Regions from separate parts of the Massilia timonae genome, predicted to be linked through region 3. Evidence: predicted binding sites of a transcription regulator. Region 3 holds the regulator's gene; each other region holds the start of a gene.

Region 1 (5,009 bases), 220 kb from region 3:
ATGTCTGCAACTGGATGCTGCCTGCGGATGACCCGCACGATTTATGCGCCTCCTGTCAGCTGACCGTCGTCATCCCAGCGCTGACGTCCGAAAAAAACCACATCCTGTGGGCGCGTCTCGAAGCGGCCAAGCGCCGCCTGCTGTTTTCGCTGGCGACGCTCAACCTCACCCCTGCCTCGAAGGAAGCCGAGCCGGAAACCGGCCTTGCATTCCAGTTCCTGGAAGACGGCGTGACGGACCAGTGCGTGATGACCGGCCATGCCAACGGCGTGATCACCCTGAACATTGCCGAAGCCGATCCGGCCGAGCGCGAACGCACGCGCGAGCAGATGCACGAGCGCTATCGCACGCTGCTGGGTCATTTTCGTCATGAAAGCGGCCATTACTATTTCGACCGCCTGGTGGCCGGCAGCCCGTGGATCGACGAGTATCGCGCCCTGTTCGGCGACGAGCGCCAGGATTATGGCGAAAGCCTGAAGCGCCACTACGAAAATGGGCCGCCGGAAGACTGGGCGGAGCGTTTCGTGAGCAGCTACGCCAGCTCGCACCCGTGGGAAGACTGGGCCGAGACCTGGGCCCACTACCTCCACATGATCGATACGCTGGAGACGGCGCACTCCTGCGGCCTGCAGCTCAAGCCGCGCAAGGCCGACGAGCCCGCGCTCGACGGCATCACCCTGCCGACCAGGACCGACGCGTTCGACGATACCCTGAGCGACTGGTTCGCGCTGACGTACGTGCTCAACAGCCTGAATCGCAGCATCGGGATGCCGGACTCCTATCCGTTCACGCTCAGCCCGCCGGTACTGGAAAAGCTGCACTTCGTGCACCGGGTCGTGCGCGCCCAGATCAAGCAGGCGACGGCGCCAGCCAGGCCGGCCGCGACGCCGGCGCCCGCCACGTCGGGCGCCTGAGCCGACGCACCGTCATGATGCCCGCGCCGCCGCTTTCCCCCGAAACGGTGCGGCGCGCGCCATGCCGGTGCGCCCGGCTTACGCGGTCTGGGTCTGGGTTTGCGTCATTCCGCCCAGGGTCTGCGTCTGCGACTGGGTCTGTCCTTCGTCGGGCAAGGCCGGCTCGATCGGGATCAGGAAGTCGCGGCTGATGCCGTTGCCCAACGCGTCGACCGACGCCAGGAAGCGGGTCAGGAAGGCATGCAGGCCTTCTTCGAGGATGGCGCTGATCGGGGACGATTGCAGCATGGCGTACAGTTCCACGGCCAGGCGCTCGGTATCGTGCGACTGGGCGTTGCGCACGTCCTTCAGGTTGGCCACCACGGCGGCCATGCACGCCGCCAGCGAGCGCGGCATTTTCTCTTGCAGTATCAATAGTTCGGCCACCCGCGTCGACGTGATGGCGTCGCGGTAGACCTTGCGGTAGGTCTCGAAGGCGGACACCGAGCGCAACAGCGCCGCAAGCTGGTAGAACTCCGCCTGCGTCCCGGCCTGGACCGCATCATGCGCCCCGAACCTGAACTTGACGTCGAGGATGCGCGCCGTATTGTCGGCCCGTTCCAGGAAGGTGCCGAGGCGGATGAAGTTGAACGCCTCGTCCTGCAGCATGGTGCCCAGCGTGACGCCGCGCGACAGGTGCGAGCGGTACTTGACCCATTCCAGGAACTGGCCGGGATCGTGCTCGAAGGTGCGGTTCTTGAGATGCTTCTGCAGCATCAGCCAGGTCGTGTTCTCGGTTTCCCATACTTCGGTGGTCAGGGCGCCGCGCACGGCGCGCGCATTCTCGCGCGATGCGCGCAGGCAGCTCGTGATCGAGGACAGGTTGTCCGGATCGCGCACCATGAAGTCGATCACGTCCTTCTGCGTGAGCGCCGGGTATTTGGCCTCGAACTGCGCTTCCAGCTCGGACACGCCCAGCATGCTGCGCCAGCCCTGCTGCTCGGCCTGCGCCGACTGCGGCATCAGCGAATACTGAACCCGGACATCGAGCATGCGGGCCGTGTTTTCGGCGCGTTCGGTGTAGCGGGCCATCCAGAACAAGTGGTCTGCGGTGCGGCTCAACATCTTAGTTCTCCAGTATCCAGGTATCCTTGGTGCCGCCGCCCTGCGACGAATTGACCACCAGCGAACCTTCCTGCAACGCCACCCGGGTCAGGCCGCCCGGCACCATCGACACGGTCTTGCCCGACAGGACGAAGGGACGCAGGTCGATGTGGCGCGGCGCGATGCCCGATTCGACATAGGTCGGGCAGGCCGACAGGGCCAGCGTGGGCTGGGCGATATAGCCGTCCGGGTTGGCGATCAAGCGCGCGCGGAAGGCCTCGATCTCGGCGTGGGTCGAGGCCGGGCCGACCAGCATGCCATAGCCGCCGGCGCCATGCACTTCCTTCACCACCAGCTCTGGCAAGCGCGACAGCGTGTACGCCAGGTCTTCCTTTTTGCGGCACTGGTAGGTCGGCACGTTGTTCAGGATCGGCTTTTCGCCCAGGTAGAATTCGATCATGTCCGGCACGTAGGGATAGATCGACTTGTCGTCGGCCACCCCGGTGCCGATGGCGTTGGCCAGGCCGACCCGCCCCGCGCGCACCGCGTCGAGCAGGCCCGGCACGCCCAGCGTGGACTCGGGGCGGAAGGCGCGTGGATCGAGGTAGTCGTCGTCGATGCGGCGATAGATGACGTCGACCTGCTTCGGCCCGCGCGTGGTGCGCATGTAGACGGTGTCGTCGCTGACATACAGGTCTTGCCCCTGCACCAGCGCCACGCCCATCTGCTGGGCCAGGAAGGCGTGTTCGAAATAGGCCGAGTTGTGCATGCCCGGCGTGAGGACGACCACGGTCGGGTCGAGCGGTCCGTCCGGCGCCACGGTGCGCAGGTTGTCGAGCAGCAGGTCGGGATAGTGCTCGACCGGCGCCACGCGGTTGCTCGCGAACAGGGCGGGAAACAGCCGCATCATCATCTTGCGGTTTTCCAGCATGTAGGACACGCCGGAAGGCACCCGCAGATTGTCTTCCAGGACGTAGAACTCGCCCTCGCCCGCGCGCACGATGTCGACGCCGGCGATATGGGCATAGATGTTCGAAGGCACCTTGACGCCCTGCATCGCGGGCCGGTACTGCGCATTGTTCAGGATCTGTTCGGAAGGGATGACGCCCGCCTTCAGGATATCCTGGTCATGGTAGACGTCGTGCAGGAAACGGTTCAGCGCGGTCACCCGCTGCACCAGGCCGGCCTGCAGCCGGGCCCATTCGGCGGCGTCGATCACGCGCGGAATGATGTCGAACGGGATCAAGCGCTCCTTGCCGGCGTTGTCGCCGTAAACGGCGAAGGTGATCCCCACCCGCTGGAAGGTCAGTTCGGCTTCGGCACGTTTTTGCGCGATCAGTTGCGGCGACTGCAAGGCAAGCCACCGCGCAAACGCGTCGTAGTGAGGCCTTGCAATTGCCGCAGAGGAATACATTTCATCGTAAAAGTTCGGCATCGGATCCTCCAGTGGCATAGGTGCAATCAAGAAACGTGCCAGCTCGGCGACGCCGCACGATCGAATTATATTGCGGGTATGAATCATGCTTGTGCACAGTTGAAACAGGTATATATCGATGTGCTGGTATCGTTCGTGACCACCCCTATAAAGGCACTCCCGCATGGCTATCCGTATCGCGCTGCACCACAAGACCAGTTACCGCTACGACCGGCAAGTCGCCCTCTCGCCGCATGAGGTGCGCCTGCGTCCGGCGCCGCATGCGCGCACGCCGATCCTGTCGTACTCGCTGTCGGTGCTGCCGCAGGAGCATTTCATCAACTGGCAGCAAGACCCCTACGGGAATTACATCGGCCGTTTCGTGTTCCCGGAAAAAACGGATACGCTCGAGTTCACGGTCGACCTGGTCGCCGACATGACCGTCATCAATCCCTTCGATTTCTTCATCGAACAATATGCGGAGCATTTTCCCTTTGTCTATCCCGAGCAGTTGCAGGGGGAACTGAGCGCCTACGCGCAGCCCGAGCCGGCCGGCCCGCTGCTGCTGGCATGGGTAGACGCGGCGCGGCGCGAGCTGCTGGCGCAGCCGATGAACACCACCGACTTCCTGGTGGCGATCAACCAGCGCCTGCAGCGCGACATCGCCTATCTGCTGCGCATGGAACCGGGCGTGCAGACGCCCGAAGACACGCTCGAGAAGCGTTCCGGCTCGTGCCGCGACAGCGGCTGGCTGCTGGTGCAGATCCTGCGCACGATGGGACTGGCGGCGCGTTTCGTTTCCGGCTACCTGATCCAGCTGCGCGCCGACCAGGAGGCGCTCGATGGTCCGAGCGGCGCGCTCGAAGACTTCACCGACCTGCACGCCTGGACCGAGGTGTACATCCCCGGCGCCGGCTGGATCGGGCTCGACCCGACCTCGGGCATGCTGGCCGGCGAAGGCCATATTCCGCTCGCCTGCACGGCGCTGCCCTCGTCGGCGGCGCCGGTGACGGGCTTCAGCGACAAGGCCGAGGTCACCTTCATCCACGAGATGACGATCACCCGCATCCATGAAGACCCGCGCGTGACCAAGCCGTATTCGGACGCCGACTGGGAGGCCATCGACCGCCTGGGCCGGCAGGTCGACGCCGACCTGCTGGCCCAGGACGTGCGCCTGACCCAGGGCGGCGAGCCCACCTTCGTCTCGATCGACGACATGGACGCGCCGGAGTGGAATACCCAGGCCCATGGCGAGCGCAAACGCGCGCTGGCCGGCACGCTGGCGCAGCGGCTCAAGAATCATTTCGCGCCCGGCGGCCTGCTGCACTACGGCCAGGGCAAATGGTATCCGGGCGAACCGCTGCCGCGCTGGGCGCTGAACATCTTCTGGCGCGTCGACGGCGAGCCGCTGTGGCGCGACCCCGGCCTGTTTTCTAGCGAACACGTCGACGACGGCTATGACGCCGGAGACGCCCGCCGCTTCGCCGCAGCGCTGGTCGATGCGCTCGGCCTGCCCGCCGGCAGCGCCATCCCCGCCTATGAAGACGTGCTGCTGCAGGCCCAACGCGAGCAGGCGCTGCCGCCCAACCTCGATCCCC
Region 2 (5,009 bases), 1.1 Mb from region 3:
GCCAAGCTGAGTTCGTTCTCGGAAGACATGCGGGCGCGCGGACGGGTGCCGCGGAGCAGCTGGCTCAAGCGTTCGGAAGGCCTGGTCACGCCCGAGGAAGCGCTGCGCCTGCGGCTCTCGCCGGGCACGCCGGTGTACCGCTTCAACCGCCTGCGTTATGCCGACGATGCGCCGATGTGCCTGGAATACGCGACCATCGCCGCCTTCGCCCTGCCCTCGCTCGACGCGGTGGGCGACTCGATGTACGAAGCGCTCGAGGCCACCGGCAACCGCCCGGTGCGCGCGCTGCAGCGCCTGTCCGCCCTGCTGCTGGGGGTTGAACAGGCGCGCCTGCTCGATGCGCGCGAGGGCGACGCCGGCCTGTGCGTGGAGCGCCTGGGGTTCCTGCGCGACGGGCGCGCGGTGGAGTTCTGCCGCTCGTATTTTCGCGGAGATACGTATGACTTTGTTGCCGAGCTGACCGCAGCCTAATGAACTAGTGGTAATCTGGTCGTTTTCACCACGCGAGGACGATCATGTTCAAGAGAATGGCGGCGGAAGCACTGGGGCTGAGCGATATCGGTGTCATCGTGGGACCAGAAGACTACAGCAAGGTCGACGCCGACGACTACCTGTTCACCGAGGACGGTGAGCAGATCTTCTTCCTTATCAAGAGCAAGAAGGACGAGTATTGCTTCACGAACCTGGCGCTGATCCATGTCGACGGCGACTCGGCCGTGTCGTCGAAGCGCGCGATCAAGCGCTACGAGTATGCGTCGAACCTCATCACCGACGTCAGCATCGAAACCGCCGGCACGCTGGACATGGACATCGAGCTCAAGTTCAACCTGGACACCACGAAGTTTTCGATCGACGTCAAGAAGACATATATCGAACAGCTGAAGGACATCTATAAAGCCTTGATCACCATCGGCAAGCAGCAACGGCGCGACGCCGTGTGCCGCGACAATGCGCTGCGCACGCTGGACGCCACGGCTTCGGTGCACAAGCTGAACATCGCGCCGGGTGCCGGCGGCCTGGTCAGCCAGTATGGCGAGTTGCTGGAGGCGCTGAACACGGCCATGCTCGAGACGCACACCAAGCGCGACTTCAGCGACGTGTTCGCCAAATACATCCACAACTGAGCGCCGCCCAATGAAAAACCGCCATGCCGACGGTGGTCGGCATGGCGGTTCCGGCCGGCGGCGTTCGGTATCAGGCCTTGTTGCGCGCGCGGCGACGCACGGCGCCCATCAGGCTCAGGCCGGCAAGAATCGTCGCCAGGCTGGCCGGCTCCGGGACTTCGGCAAACGGCGTATAGTCATAGGTGACCTGTACAGCGCCGGATGCGAAGGTGTCGAAGCCGGTGGTCACGTTGCCGGGACCTTTCGCAAACGAGGTTCCCAGCGCGCTCAGGCCGAGTTCGATGAAACCTTTCCCCGAGAACAGGGCGAGATCGCTGGCGCTGCTACTCAGGAACGATTCGGCGCTGCTTGCCTCGACCGTACCAGTGTGGACGCCGGAGGTGCCAGCGAAATCGAGGAGCCGGTCATAGCGGCCGAGGCTGTAGAGCTGGTCGAACACGGGATTGGCCACGACCAGCGTGCTGCCGTCCGGGCGGGTCAGCTCGATGGTCGAGCCCAGTGTCAGGGTGACTTTCGCCGCGCTGCTGCCCCGGTTCTCGGCGAAACCGGCGCCGCTGACCAGGCCGCTCAGGTCGAACTTGATCGAATTGAGCGTGCCGAGCTGCGTGTTGAACTTGCTGAAACGCAGTGACTCGGACCAATCGGTTTCGGTGATCCCGATACTGTTGTTGAAGCTGATCACGGCGGCTTGGGCGCCTGCGACGGGAAGCAGGACGGCGGCAAGTGCCAGTGCGGCGAAGGTCTTTTTCAAATTAGTCTCACTAGTTGGGTGGGCACTGCGTACATACAGCATCGACCATCTATTAAGCATAATTCGTGCCTTGATGAAATCCTTGATTTCAATCAATGACTTACCGTTTTTAACCGATCTAAACAAACCGCCTGTGTAAAATTTCCCGACATCATCATGTGGCCTGCGCCCGTGCGTCGGCTCAGACCGCGGTGAATCCGCCATCGACGACCATCTCATGTCCGTTGACATACGACGCCATGTCCGAGCACAGCCACAGGGCGGCCTGCGCCACCTCGCCCGCCTCGGCGAAACGCCCCATCGGATGCGCCGCCTTGAGCTTCTTCTCGATCGCCGGATCGCGCTCGAAGGCGCGCGCCAGCATCGGCGTCTTGACCGCGGCCGGGCACAGCACATTGACGCGGATACCCTCGCGCGCATATTCGGCGGCGGCGCTCCTGGTCAGGCCGACCACCGCGTGCTTGCTGGCGCCATAGATCGCATGGTTCGGGCTGCCGACCAGGCCGGCGATGCCGGCCATGTTGACGATCGCGCCGTGTCCCTGCTTGAGCATCTGGCGCAACTGGTATTTCATGCACAGCCAGACGCCCTTGACGTTGACGTTCATGATGCGGTCGAACTGCTCGTCGTCGGCCTCGGCCAGCGGCTGGCGCTCTTCCTCGACCGCGGCATTGTTGATCGCAAAGTCGAGACGGCCGTAGTAATTGATGGTCTTGTCGACCAGGGCTTCGACGTCGCCGGCGCGGGTGACGTTGCTTTGCACGAACAGCGCCTTGCCGCCGTTTTCGACGATCATCGCCGCGGTGGCGTGTCCACCGTCGATCGAAACGTCGGCCACCACGACACAGGCGCCGGCGCGGCCGAACGCCAGGGCGATGGCGCGACCGATGCCACTGGCGGCCCCGGTGACCAAAACGACCTTGCCCGTGAACGAGAAACCGCTCGCCGGCTGCTGCTTGCTGATGGCCTTCATGATGCTCCCTGGATGAAACTTTTGCTTCTGAAAAGAAACATTTTAACGCATGGCTTCGTGCATTGTCACAATCCAGAGAGTTTTTGTCAGGAAACTGTTGTAGTTACGGCATAGTAACTGACGGTGTCGCCACGCCGCCCGCCTTGGCCTGGTCGCCCGCCATGAATACCGATAGCTTACCCGGATCAATCGCCTTGCGGAATGCCGCATTCAGCTGAGGCAAAGTCACCGCCTGCATCTTGCGTTCGAGCTCGGCCGATGCCTCGAAGGTCTTGCCGCGATACAGGAACGAGGTCCAGCCGGATGCCAGCGCCCCATCGTTCGAGCGCGATTGCAGGCGCTGCTGCATCAGGCCCGACTTGGCCCCTAGCAGCTCCTCGGCAGTGAAGCCATCCTTGAGCGCGCGCGCCAGTTCCGCGCGCACGGCGGCGTCGAGCCTGGCCAGGTTCTGCGGCGCCGCGATCGCGTTGATCGTGAAGCTGCCGGCGCGGTCCAGGGTGCCCGGCGACACGTCCGAGCCGCCGCCATACGACAGGCCATCGCGCTGGCGGATGCGGTCCATCAGGCGCGACTTGAGGCCGCCGTCGCCGAAGATGTAGTTGGCCAAGGTCAAGGCCGGATAGTCCGCATCGTCGATGTTCAGGTCCAGGTTCAGGCGTGCGATATAAAAGCCGTTTTCCTTGTCCGGGGTGTTCAGGGTGCGCGCCACCGGGGCCACCTCGGCATGCGCGACCAGCACCGGCGCGTGCGGTTGCGGTGCGCGCCAGGCGCCGAACAGGGTATTGACCAGCGGCGTGATCTCCTTCGGATCGAAGTCGCCCACGATGGCCATCTCGGCCGGATTGGCGCCATAGAACTGCGCGTGGAAGGCCTTGACGTCCTCGAGTCGCGCCGCCCTGGCGTCGTCGAGCTGTTCTTCCAGGCTCGGCGAGTAACGGATGTCGCCGCGCGGATAGCGGTTGAAATGCTGGCTGAGCGCGCGCACGGCGGCGCTTTGGGGCTCGTTGCGGCCCGCTTCGATGCCGACCACGAGTTGCTGGCGCAATTGCTCGAATTCGGATTCAGGGAAAGCCGGCTCCTTGAGCACGTGGGCCATGAGCTTGAGCGCTTCAGGCAGGTGTTCGCGTGTGGTCTGGAAATGGGTTGGACCGCCGGCGATCTTGAGCTTGTCGAAGGCGTCGGCCAGTTCGGCGCGCGTGTAGCGGGTGGTGCCGCGCGTCAGCATCAGGTTCGTCAGGGCCTGGGTCGTGCCCTTGCCGAACAGGCTTTTCTCGTCGCCGAAGTGCTGGCGCAGGTCGACCGTCACGGTCTCGCCGCGGTTCTTTTTCGGCAGCAGGGCCAGCTTGACGCCGCCGGCGGTCGTCAAGGTGGTGCGCTTCATGATGTTTTGCTGGCTCGGATCGAAATTCTCCGCCACCAGGGTCGAGACGGCCGGCTTGAAGTCCTTCATGGCATCAAGCACCGTGGGCGCCGGCGGCAGTTCGGCGCGCTTCGACGCTTCTTCGGGGATGAAGGTGCCGACCGTGCGGTTGCTGCGCAGGTAATAGCGCCCGGCGCTGGCGGCGACCTGTTCGGCCGTCATCTTCTGCACGCGCTCGCGGCCCACGAAATACATGCGCCAGTCGCCCAGGGCGATCGGTTCGGACAGGGCCACGCCCACCGCCTGTGGATTGTTCAGGCTGCGTTCGATCGTGTTCAGCCAGGAGCGGCGCACCCGTTCCAGCTCCTCGGCGGTGGGCGGCTTGCTGGCGAGTTCCTCGACCGCCTGGACCAGCGCCTCGCGCACCGGTTGGATCGGCTCGCCCAGCTTGACCACGGCGCCGAAGAATTGCAGGCCCGGCGCGTAGCCGGTCTGGCCGAAGCTGAACACCTGGCTGGCCTTGCCGGTCTCGACCAGCAGCTTGTGCAGGCGCCCGTTCGGCGCGTCGCCCATTATCTCGGAGGCGAAGCCGAGCGCCTCGGCTTCGGGATGCAGGTCGGACGGAATCTTGTAGCCGACGGCCACGAACTGCATATCGCCCTGGCGCCGCACGGCGAAGCTGCGCTCGCCGTCCTGGGTCGGCTCGACCGTCCAGAAGGCCGGCAGGCTGCGCTTCGGTTTCGGGATCGCGCCGAACAGGCGGTTGATCTTCGCTAAAGTTGCGCGCTGGTCGAACTGGCC
Region 3 (5,009 bases):
CGCCGTCGTGCGCGAACTGGAAGGCGCGCGCATGACCAACCAGATCACCGGCCCCTTCATTTCCTACGACAACCGCAAGGAAGTGGCCACGGTGCGCAACGACGAAAGCGGCAAGAGCGTCGCCGGCGGCGGGCGCGGCACCCTGATCCTGGCGCCCAAGCGCGCACCCGCCGGAGGCGTCCAATGACGGCGATTCCGATGGAGCTGGGCGATCGCAGCACCCTGGTCGTCAAGGGCCTGCAGAAAAGCTATGGCAAGCGCCTGGTGGTGCGCGACGTGTCGCTGCAGGTCGAATGCGGTGAAGTGGTCGGCTTGCTGGGCCCGAACGGCGCCGGCAAGACGACGTCGTTCTACATGATCGTCGGCCTGGTGCCGTCGGACGCCGGCTCGATCGACATCAACGGCACCGACATCACCAGCCTGCCGATCCACCGCCGCGCCGTACTGGGCCTGTCCTACCTGCCGCAAGAGGCTTCGGTGTTCCGCAAGCTGACGGTGGAAGAGAACATCCGCGCCGTGCTCGAGCTGCAGAAGGACAACGGCAAGCCGCTGTCGAAAGACCAGATCAACGAGCGCCTCGACACCCTGCTGGCCGACCTGCAGATCGAGAAGCTGCGCGAGAATCCGGCGCTGTCGCTGTCGGGCGGCGAGCGTCGCCGCGTGGAAATCGCGCGCGCGCTGGCGACCAATCCGCGCTTCGTGCTGCTCGACGAACCGTTCGCCGGCGTCGACCCGATCGCCGTGATCGAGATCCAGCGCATCGTGCGCTTCCTGAAGGAGCGCCGGATCGGTGTTTTGATCACCGACCACAACGTGCGCGAGACGCTCGGCATCTGCGACCGCGCCTACATCATCAACCAGGGCGCGGTGCTTGCCTCCGGCCGTCCTGACGACATCATCGCCGACGAGTCGGTGCGCCGCGTGTACCTGGGTGAACACTTCCGCATGTGAGCGACGCCTAGATGAAACAGTCCCTGCAACTTCGCACTTCGCAGCACCTCGCGCTTACGCCGCAACTGCAGCAGTCGATCCGGTTGCTGCAACTGTCGACGCTAGAGCTGCACCAGGAGATCGAGCAGATACTGGGCGATAACCCCTTGCTCGAGCGGCTCGACGATCCGCTCGACCGATCGGTGCGCCTGCTGGCCGATGGCGCCATCAACAATGCGCCCGCCAATGGCGAAGCGCCGCCGGCGCCCGGCCAGCAGGCCGAGGGCGAGGGTGCGCCGGCGCAGGAGGGCGAGGGGTTCGAGGGCGGCGCCGACAACGATCGCGTCGATGCCGACTGGAGCGACGGCGGCGCGCCATCGTCCGGCGGCGGCGAGGACGAGGACGGCCGCCCGCAACTGGAAGCCTGCGCCATCACGCTGCGCGAACACCTGATGGAACAGGTGCGCGAAGCCATCCTGTCGGCGCGCGACCGTGCGCTGGCCGAGCTGGTGATCGATGCGCTGGACGACAACGGCTACCTGGAAGAGCCGCTCGACGAGATTCACGCCAGGCTGCCCCAAGAACTCGAGATCGAGATCGACGAATTACGCTGCGCGCTGGCGCTGGTGCAGAGCATGGACCCGGTGGGCGTCGGCGCGCGCAGCGCGGCCGAGTGCCTGGCGCTGCAGATCCGGCGCATGCCGGGCGTGCCGCTGGTGACGCGGCGCATGGCCCTGACCATCGTCGAGGGTTACCTGAGCTGGTTCGCCCAGCGCGAGTACAGCAAGCTGAAAAAAGCGCTCGACTGCGACGACGAAGACTTGCGCGAGGTGCAGGCCGTGGTGCGCCAATGCAATCCGCATCCGGGCGCGGCGTTCGCTTCGAACGTGTCGGACTACGTGGTGCCGGACGTGATCGTGCGCCGTTCCAAGAGCGGCTGGGCGGTCACCCTGAACCCGGACGTGATGCCGCGCCTGCGCGTGAACAGCCTGTACGCGAGCCTCCTCAAGCAGGGCAAGAGCGAAGCGCAGATGGGCGCGCAGCTGCAGGAAGCGAAGTGGCTCATCAAGAATATGCGCCAGCGATTCGACACCATCCTGCGCGTGGCGGAGGCGATCGTCGAGCGCCAGCGCAACTTTTTCTCCCATGGCGCGGTTGCCATGCGGCCCCTTGTTTTACGTGAGATAGCTGATACACTAGGCCTACACGAGAGCACAATTTCTCGTGTCACAACGCAGAAATACATGCTGACCCCGCACGGCATGTTTGAGTTGAAGTATTTCTTCGGCAGCCACGTTGCCACCGAGGCGGGAGGCGAAGCATCCTCGACGGCAATCCGTGCGCTCATCGCACAATTGACAGGAGCAGAAGACCCTAGGAACCCATTGTCCGACAGCAAGATCGCGGAGATGCTCGGGGAACAAGGCATGGTCATCGCGCGCCGGACGGTTGCAAAATACCGTGAAGCCCTCAAGATACCCCCTGTAAGCCTCCGCAAGTCCTTGTAACTGCGCCGTCCACACCCGTCGTGCCTTGTCGCGTTGGTGTGGTCCACACGGTGCAACCTTTTCAAAGGAGTGTGTATGAACCTCACAATCAGTGGCCATCATCTCGAAGTAACCCCCGCCATCCGTGAATACGTTCAGAATAAGCTCGAGCGCATCATTCGCCATTTCGACCAGGTGATCGACACCCACGTCTTCCTGGCCGTCGACAACCTCACTGAAAAAGAAAAAAGGCAGAAAGCAGAGATCAACGTCCAGGTGTCGGGCAAGACCCTGCACGTGGCAAGCGTCGCGCAAGACCTGTACGCCGCGATCGACACGCTGATGGATAAGCTGGACAGACAGATCCTGAAACACAAGCAAATGCTGAAGGACCATAGCCGTACCTCGATCAAACGCCTGCCGGAAAACGGCGGCGAAGACGCTGCTGTCGCCTGATCAGGCGCAGGGCTCACACTAGCTAAGGGCGTCTGAGGGGACGCCCTTTTTGCATCCAGCTCCCCGATATGACGCGTTTCGTGTGTTCGGTAAAATGCATGTCTCTCCATTACGGATTACGCCATGACCGACCACGTCCTGACCCGCGTCGCCAACCGCACCGGCATCATCACCCTGGACCGCCCGAAGGCGCTCAATTCGCTGTCGCTCGAGATGGTGCGCGCGCTCACCACTGTGCTGCACGCCTGGCGGCATGACGGGCAGGTCGACGCGGTCGTACTGACCAGCAGCAGCGAGAAGGCCTTGTGCGCGGGCGGCGACATCCGCTTCTTCCATGAGGTCGGCCATGCGACGCCGATGGGCGGCAGCGCGCTGCTCGAGGATTTCTTCACCGAAGAATACGCGCTCAACCACCTGATCCATTTCTACCCAAAGCCCTACATCGCCATCATGGATGGCGTCGTGATGGGCGGCGGCATGGGCATCGCCCAGGGCGGCCCGGATTGCGGCCTGCGCATCGTGACCGAGCGCACGAAGATGGCCATGCCCGAGGTGAACATCGGCCTGTTTCCGGACGTCGGCGGCAGCCACTTCCTGTCGCATGCGCCGGGACAGCTCGGCAACTACCTGGGCCTGACCGGGCTGACGATCGGCGCCGCCGACGCGCTCCATATCGGCCTGGCCGATGTCTTCGTGCCGGGCGCCGAGCTGCCGGCCCTGCATGCCCTGATCGCGTCCACGCCCGGCGCTGACCTGCCGGCGGCGATCCGCGCTTTCGCGGCGCCGTTCGCGCCGCAGGCGGGCAACGGCGAACTGCAGGCCCAGCGCCAGCTGATCGATGCGCATTTCGGCGCCGCGTCGGTCGCCGCGATCATGGCTTCGCTCGAAGGCGACGAGACGCCGTTCGCGCAGCGCGCCCTGGCGGCGATGCGCCAGCGCTCGCCCCTATTGATGTGCGTGACCCACGAACTGCTGGCGCGCGGCGCGCAGCTGTCCGTGGCCGACTGCCTGCGCATGGAACGTTCGCTGGTGCGTCACAACTTCGCGCATGGCGAAGTGCTGGAAGGCGTGCGCGCGCTCGTCATCGACAAGGACAATGCGCCGCGCTGGAATCCGCCTTCGCTCGATCAGGTGACGCCCGACATGGTGGCGCGCTTCTTCGACCCGGTGTGGCCGGAGCATGCGCATCCGCTCAGGCATCTCGCATAATCCGCTGCGTGCATATCCATTTTTGCGTGACACCATATCGGTGAGGTGTGAACATCGGGTCTTCATGACCTGAAAGGAAACCCGATGCGCCTGCGTGCCTTGCTGATCTCGATGACCTTGTCCTGCGCCGCCGCCGCGCAGGATTACCAGCCGGCCTTCGATCCGAGCCGGCTCAAGGGCCCCGCGACGGGGCCGGTCAACGAGATCATGGTGCTCGGCTCGCCCCACCTGGCGCACCTGCCCAAGACCTTCCAGACGTCGAGCCTGGCCCCGCTGAACGACCGGCTCGCCGCCTGGAAGCCGCAGGCGATCGCGGTCGAGGACCGCTCCGGGCCGCAGTGCGATTTCATGCGCCGCTACGCGGCGCGCTACCAGGAGGCGGTCGACGGCTATTGCTGGGATACCGCGCCGGCCAGGGCGGCGACCGGGCTCGACGTGCCGCAGGCCACCGCCGAGGCCGAACGGCTGCTGGCCGCCTGGCCCGCGGCGCCGTCGGCGGCCCAGCGACGGCGCCTGGCGGCCGTGTTCCTGGCCGGCGGCGAGGAGGCGTCGGCCGTGGTCCAGTGGCTCCGCCTGCCGAACGCCGAGCGCCGCGCCGGCGACGGCCTGGATGAGGTCCTGGTCGCACGGCTGCAAAAGCTCGCGGTTCATCCCAACGAAAGCGTGGCGATCGCGGCGCAGCTGGCGGCCCGGCTGGGGCATGAGCGCGTGTATGCGATGGACGACCAGACGGCAGGCCGCCCCTACGCCGATCGCAAGGCGGCCGGCGAGGCGATCATGAAGGCCTGGGACAATCCGGCCAATGCCAAGCGCAAGAAGGAGGACGAGATCCTCGACCGGGGCGTGGATACTCCGGAAGGCCTGCTGGCGATGGTTCGCGCCTACAATTCGCCGGCCCACGTCGCGGCGAGCTTCGAGATCGATTTC
Region 4 (5,009 bases), 3.1 Mb from region 3:
CAGGGGCTCGAGCTCATGATCGCCGTGCGCAGGCTGGCATGGCCCGGGCGAACGCGGTATGTTCCGACCGCGGCCGCCAGCATGTATTTCCATCCCGAAGGCCATGTAGTGCGTTACCTGCCGACAGTGCGCACAGTGGCCGCATTACCCTTTGGCGCAACCTTGATCATTCCCGCCGGCGCGCTCGCCAAGCTACAGGTCTTCCATATCGGTGTCAGTGATACTGGCGATGTCTTTCCGATGATAGATATTTATCCGTATATAAAGCTACGCAAGGCAGCTACTGTCCAGGCCATGGCGTTTGCGGGACGCAGTTCCCGCCGTGGTCAGATGGTAGTCCCGGCAGCGATGGGCCCGGCCGAAGGGATGGCCATCCCGGCCCAGCTTGACGCAAGCAGGACGGCAAGGATTTCCCTGATGCAAACCATGTTGGTCAGACCCGGGGCGCTGGAAGGGTTTTAAGCAGCCCGGAATATCGCTGTGGCAACGCGATCGACGCGGCACTGGCGGCGCCGGCGCGCTACCGGATCATCATGGGCACGCGCAGGGAACGCCTGCCGGCATGCCCAATGTCTCGGCGGTCGCGATCGTCATCGATACCGGCAGCCCGAACGAGAACGGCACCATCGACACCAGGCTCCGATAGCTCACCGGATCGCAGTCATCCGCGCTGGCTGTCTGGCATACGCGCACGCGCACCAGCCGTATGCAGCCTTCACTGTAAGGATCGCCGAGACAGTTCGCAAAATTGGCGGCCGGGCTTGCGGGCAACGATCCGGATGGAATCGCCACCATGGTCATCACCCCACCGCTGCGCTGAATCCACATGTAGTCGATGATGATGTGCGTGTCGGTGACCGGCTGTGCGAACAGCAGGAATCCTGGCGAGTCGCGGAAGATGGCGCGCTGACGTACCGCTTGCATGGCTGCGGCATTGCTGAAGTCGGTATTCGTCGCAAGCGCGGCCGCACGACGCGTCACCTCCTGCAGTGTATTGATGACGTACATCGCGCGCGACATTTCGACCATGCCGAAGAACAGCAGAAAGAAGACGATGCCCACGACCGAGAACTCGACGGCAGCGACACCCTGCTGCTTCCTTCTGCGCGTCGGCCCCGTGCGGCGCTGCTCAATTGCCCGCATAGCGCACCGTGACGTCTGCGACCAGGAGCAGCCCGTCTTCGCCGAAGAGCGGGTTGGTGACGAATCCAAAGATCTCGTCATGAATACGTATCCGGACTGCCACGCGTACCGTCGATGGAACGCTCAACCCATCGCAGAGCAGACCGTCGCACAGGACCGACGGCGCCGCCCCGACCAGGCCGGGCCTGATCTCGTCGAGCTCGGCGTTGACAATCGCCTTCGCGAGCGCCGCAACGGCGGGTTCCGCGCCGCCTGTGGAGTCCTGAATTTCCAAGCGGGTCGCCTGGGACATGAATCGTGCGCCGTCGTGGGCCGCCTTTTCCGCCACACTGTAGTACCAGAATATTCTTGCCATAAAAAGGGGAACCGCCAGGAACAGGATCAACACTGGAAGGATGATCGCCGCCTCGACAGCGACGCTGCCGGTCTGCGCACGCCGTGCGCCTCGGTTGAATCGTGCTTTCATGGATAAAGCCTCACTCGCGTACGTAAAGTCTGTTCATCCGCCAGGCCGGCGAACTCGGCGTACAGATGGGTATCGTCGGCCTTCACGGTCATGAAGAATCTGCCGATTCCCTTCACCGTCGCACGCCCCCCCGATACGGGACACGAGAGCAAGGGAATATTCAGCACCCGCCGGTCGCGCACGCCAGCGTTGACGGGAGCCAGACCATACGTCGCGCCGCCGGTCGTATAAGGGGGCGAGGACGGATAACTGGACTTGGCGGTTGGCTCGCCCGGGGTGTACAGGTCTTTCCAGCTCGATGTGGGGAAGGCGGCGTAGCCTCCTGACGGCATGGGATCGGCGAACCGGACTGCCCTGGCGTAAGACCAGAGCGGGCCATACTGCGCGCCGCTCGTCCCGGCCGGCGATGGATAGGGCCCCGCCACGGTCCAGCGCTTGTGATTGTCGTGGTCCTCATACAGTACCGACGCCTGGGCCTGTGGTGTGGTCGTCATCCACGGCACGCTGCCATCATTGAACTTGTAAGGTTTGATGTTCCTGTCGGGCGGCGCGGTGCTGGGGGTGCATGGCGCGGTATATTCATCGAAGCGCGAATTGAATTGTTGGTAGTAATCGCTGAGGGCGAATGGCGACTGAACCGAGACCTTTCCTCCCGATATGCGCGCCATCCCCATCATCCCGGTGCAGACGGACGGCGCGACCGTATTGAAGTCGGCCGCCGCCGCCGACGCGGCGCCGGGGCCGACGAACGGATGGATCAGGAAGGTCTGCCCTGCACCCGCCGATTCGGGGTTCAGTTGCATGAGGTCATAGCCGACACCGCGCCGAAAACCGTATTCTTCCAGCTCGCCATTCCGGTTACGCTTCTCATCATCGTGCATTGCACATATCCCGAATGGCATGACGCCAATCGCAGTCGGGCCAGCCACGGCATGTGCACTTGTCGAGGTCACGGTATCGCCGGACGCGACAACTGGCAGAAACAGGGTCTCCACTTGCCCGTAATCCGGATCCAGTCCCGCGGTATCGATGCGGACGTACAGAAGGCCGTTGGGTGCGCTTCTCGCCGCTGCCTCGCCACTCGTGAGCCATGGACCATCAGGTGAAGCGCCGAATCTGATGGCGTCGTCGGACCAGTCCATCGCTTCCGCCAGGTAGCCATAACTGGGGCCGCCGTACATGACGGGTATCGCAAACAGCGCGGCTGCCTTCTGTGCCGCCTTGGTCAGGCCAGCCCTGGTGCCGTCCAGCTCGATCGCGGCGCTCACCGCAGCGGCGTCGGCGGCGCTCTGGAGTTCCATCTTCCGGTTGTATACGCGGGAAAGGTCCAGTGCCAGGCTGCAGAACCCGCATATGATGATGATCGCTGCAACGCCCATGATTCCTATCGCGCCATGCTCGCGGCCCGGACGCCTGAACGCCACGGGACTAGCGCGTCGCATGTAGGGCGTGCCTCTGTTGATGCCCATGCTGCCTCCTCCGGAATCCACACGCCTTCGAAACACGTATCAGCAAGTCTATTAGTCCTTAGACTATGCAAATTGATTTCTAGCAGTTGGCGCTGGATTTCTGGGAATCGGCATCATTGAATTGCCAGCTGGTGCCGCGTATCGGCCAGCTCGCGCTCCACACCTTGGTCGGACCTGGGCGCTGGTCGGTATCACGCTCTTGCTGGCATACCCAGCGGCGAAATGTCTCCGGTGTGCAGCCGCTCCTCATCGCTTCATTTTTTCAAAATGGAGCCTCCACAAAACTTGGGGCGATTTACATCGAAGCTGCTTGATCATGCGCGCATTCATCATGAATATGTGGCAGGATCGTCATTGGTATAGACCAGGTTACACAGCCCTCATGTCCATCATCTGCAACTGATCGGAACCAGCCATGAGTCAAATTACTCATACCGTAGGCAAACGGACATATACCTTTGCCGACCTGCGCGAACTCCTGGCCAGGGCAAGTCCGGCACGCTCGGGAGACCAACTGGCTGGCGTCGCGGCCGGCAGTGCCGAAGAACGCGTGGCCGCGCAGATGGCCCTGGCCTCGCTGCCCCTCACGACCTTCCTGAACGAGGCCGTCGTGCCCTACGAGACGGACGAAGTGACTCGCCTGATCCTCGACGAGCACGATGCCGGCGCTTTCCAGCGCATCCGCCACCTGACCGTCGGCGACTTTCGCAACTGGCTGCTGGGCGATGACGCCGACACGGCAACCCTGGGCCAGATCGCCCCGGGAGTCACGCCGGAGATGGCGGCCGCCGTGTCGAAGATCATGCGGATCCAGGACCTGGTGCTGGTCGCGCGCAAATGCCGGTCGGTCACGCGGTTTCGCAACACGATCGGTCTGCCGGGAACGCTGTCGACGCGCCTGCAGCCGAACCATCCGACCGATGACGCGTTCGGCATTGCAGCCAGCCTGCTCGACGGTCTGCTATACGGCAATGGCGATGCCGTCATCGGCATCAACCCGGCCACGGACAACGTGCAGCAGGTGATCCGCATCGTCGAGATGCTCGATGAGATCATCGCCCGTTACCAGGTTCCGACACAGTCGTGCGTGCTGACCCACGTGACCAACACGATCGCGGCCATCGAACGGGGCGCGCCGGTAGACCTGGTCTTCCAGTCGATCGCCGGCACCCAGGCCGCGAACGCCAGTTTCGGCATCGACCTCAAGCTGCTGGCCGAAGCGCAGGCGGCCGCCCTGTCACTGGGACGGGGCACGGTCGGCGACAACGTGATGTACTTCGAGACCGGCCAGGGAAGCGCGCTGTCGGCCAACGCCAACCACGGCCTCGACCAGCAGACCTGCGAGGCGCGCGCCTATGCCGTGGCGCGCAAGTTCAAGCCGCTGCTGGTGAACACCGTGGTCGGGTTCATGGGACCGGAATACCTTTATGATGGCAAGCAGATCATCCGCGCAGGACTGGAAGACCACTTCTGCGCCAAACTGCTGGGCCTGCCCATGGGCTGCGACGTGTGCTACACGAACCATGCCGAGGCGGACCAGGACGACATGGACGTGCTGCTGACGATGCTCGGTGTGGCTGGCTGCACGTTCGTGATGGGCATTCCCGGCTCGGACGACATCATGCTGAACTACCAGACGACCTCGTTCCATGATGCGTTGTACGCGCGGCGGGCGCTCGGTCTTGCGCCGGCGCCGGAATTCCACGCATGGCTGCGCGACATGGGCATCTTTGCTGGCGACGGCGAAGTCGCGCTGGGGCGCGGCTTGCCGGCGCCGTTCCAGCACGCGCTGTCGCGGATTACCTGAGGTGAACACGATGTCGGAGACCGTCATCCCCAACCCCTGGCAGGCACTGCGCCAGTTCACGGCCGCGCGCATTGCGCTCGGTCACACCGGCGTCAGCCAACCCACGTCCGCCCAGCTCGATTTC

Evidence for each region. The regulator sigma-54, encoded in region 3, starts transcription at its own class of promoters, with help from an activator protein. The targets are predictions, from matches to a motif close to TGGCANGNAANCTGCTTT.
Region 1: a site for sigma-54 is predicted at 3,456-3,473, ahead of LO55_RS04140 (circularly permuted type 2 ATP-grasp protein). Genes of this name have one in related genera too.
Region 2: a site for sigma-54 is predicted at 1,929-1,946, ahead of LO55_RS00430 (PEP-CTERM sorting domain-containing protein). Genes of this name have one in related genera too.
Region 4: a site for sigma-54 is predicted at 3,374-3,391, ahead of LO55_RS17975 (ethanolamine ammonia-lyase subunit EutB). Genes of this name have one in related genera too.

Annotation. Positions count from the first base shown of each region.
Region 1 is NZ_JRYB01000001.1:923,227-928,235, forward strand. Features, by position in the region: gene LO55_RS04130 (zinc-binding metallopeptidase family protein) at 1-914, shown strand, start outside; gene LO55_RS04135 (alpha-E domain-containing protein) at 993-2,018, opposite strand; gene LO55_RS04140 (circularly permuted type 2 ATP-grasp protein) at 2,020-3,432, opposite strand; gene LO55_RS04145 (transglutaminase family protein) at 3,596-5,009, shown strand, end outside.
Region 2 is NZ_JRYB01000001.1:87,462-92,470, forward strand. Features, by position in the region: gene LO55_RS00420 (GntR family transcriptional regulator) at 1-471, shown strand, start outside; gene LO55_RS00425 (PH domain-containing protein) at 516-1,124, shown strand; gene LO55_RS00430 (PEP-CTERM sorting domain-containing protein) at 1,195-1,875, opposite strand; gene LO55_RS00435 (SDR family oxidoreductase) at 2,057-2,848, opposite strand; gene LO55_RS00440 (M16 family metallopeptidase) at 2,952-5,009, opposite strand, start outside.
Region 3 is NZ_JRYB01000001.1:1,138,637-1,143,645, reverse strand. Features, by position in the region: gene lptA (lipopolysaccharide transport periplasmic protein LptA) at 1-187, shown strand, start outside; gene lptB (LPS export ABC transporter ATP-binding protein) at 199-951, shown strand; gene LO55_RS05035 (RNA polymerase factor sigma-54) at 963-2,438, shown strand; gene hpf (ribosome hibernation-promoting factor, HPF/YfiA family) at 2,514-2,873, shown strand; gene LO55_RS05025 (enoyl-CoA hydratase/isomerase family protein) at 2,997-4,082, shown strand; gene LO55_RS05020 (DUF5694 domain-containing protein) at 4,167-5,009, shown strand, end outside.
Region 4 is NZ_JRYB01000001.1:4,209,810-4,214,818, reverse strand. Features, by position in the region: gene LO55_RS17995 (hypothetical protein) at 1-462, shown strand, start outside; gene LO55_RS17990 (TadE/TadG family type IV pilus assembly protein) at 532-1,143, opposite strand; gene LO55_RS17985 (TadE family protein) at 1,130-1,609, opposite strand; gene LO55_RS17980 (pilus assembly protein TadG-related protein) at 1,606-3,078, opposite strand; gene LO55_RS17975 (ethanolamine ammonia-lyase subunit EutB) at 3,494-4,885, shown strand; gene eutC (ethanolamine ammonia-lyase subunit EutC) at 4,896-5,009, shown strand, end outside.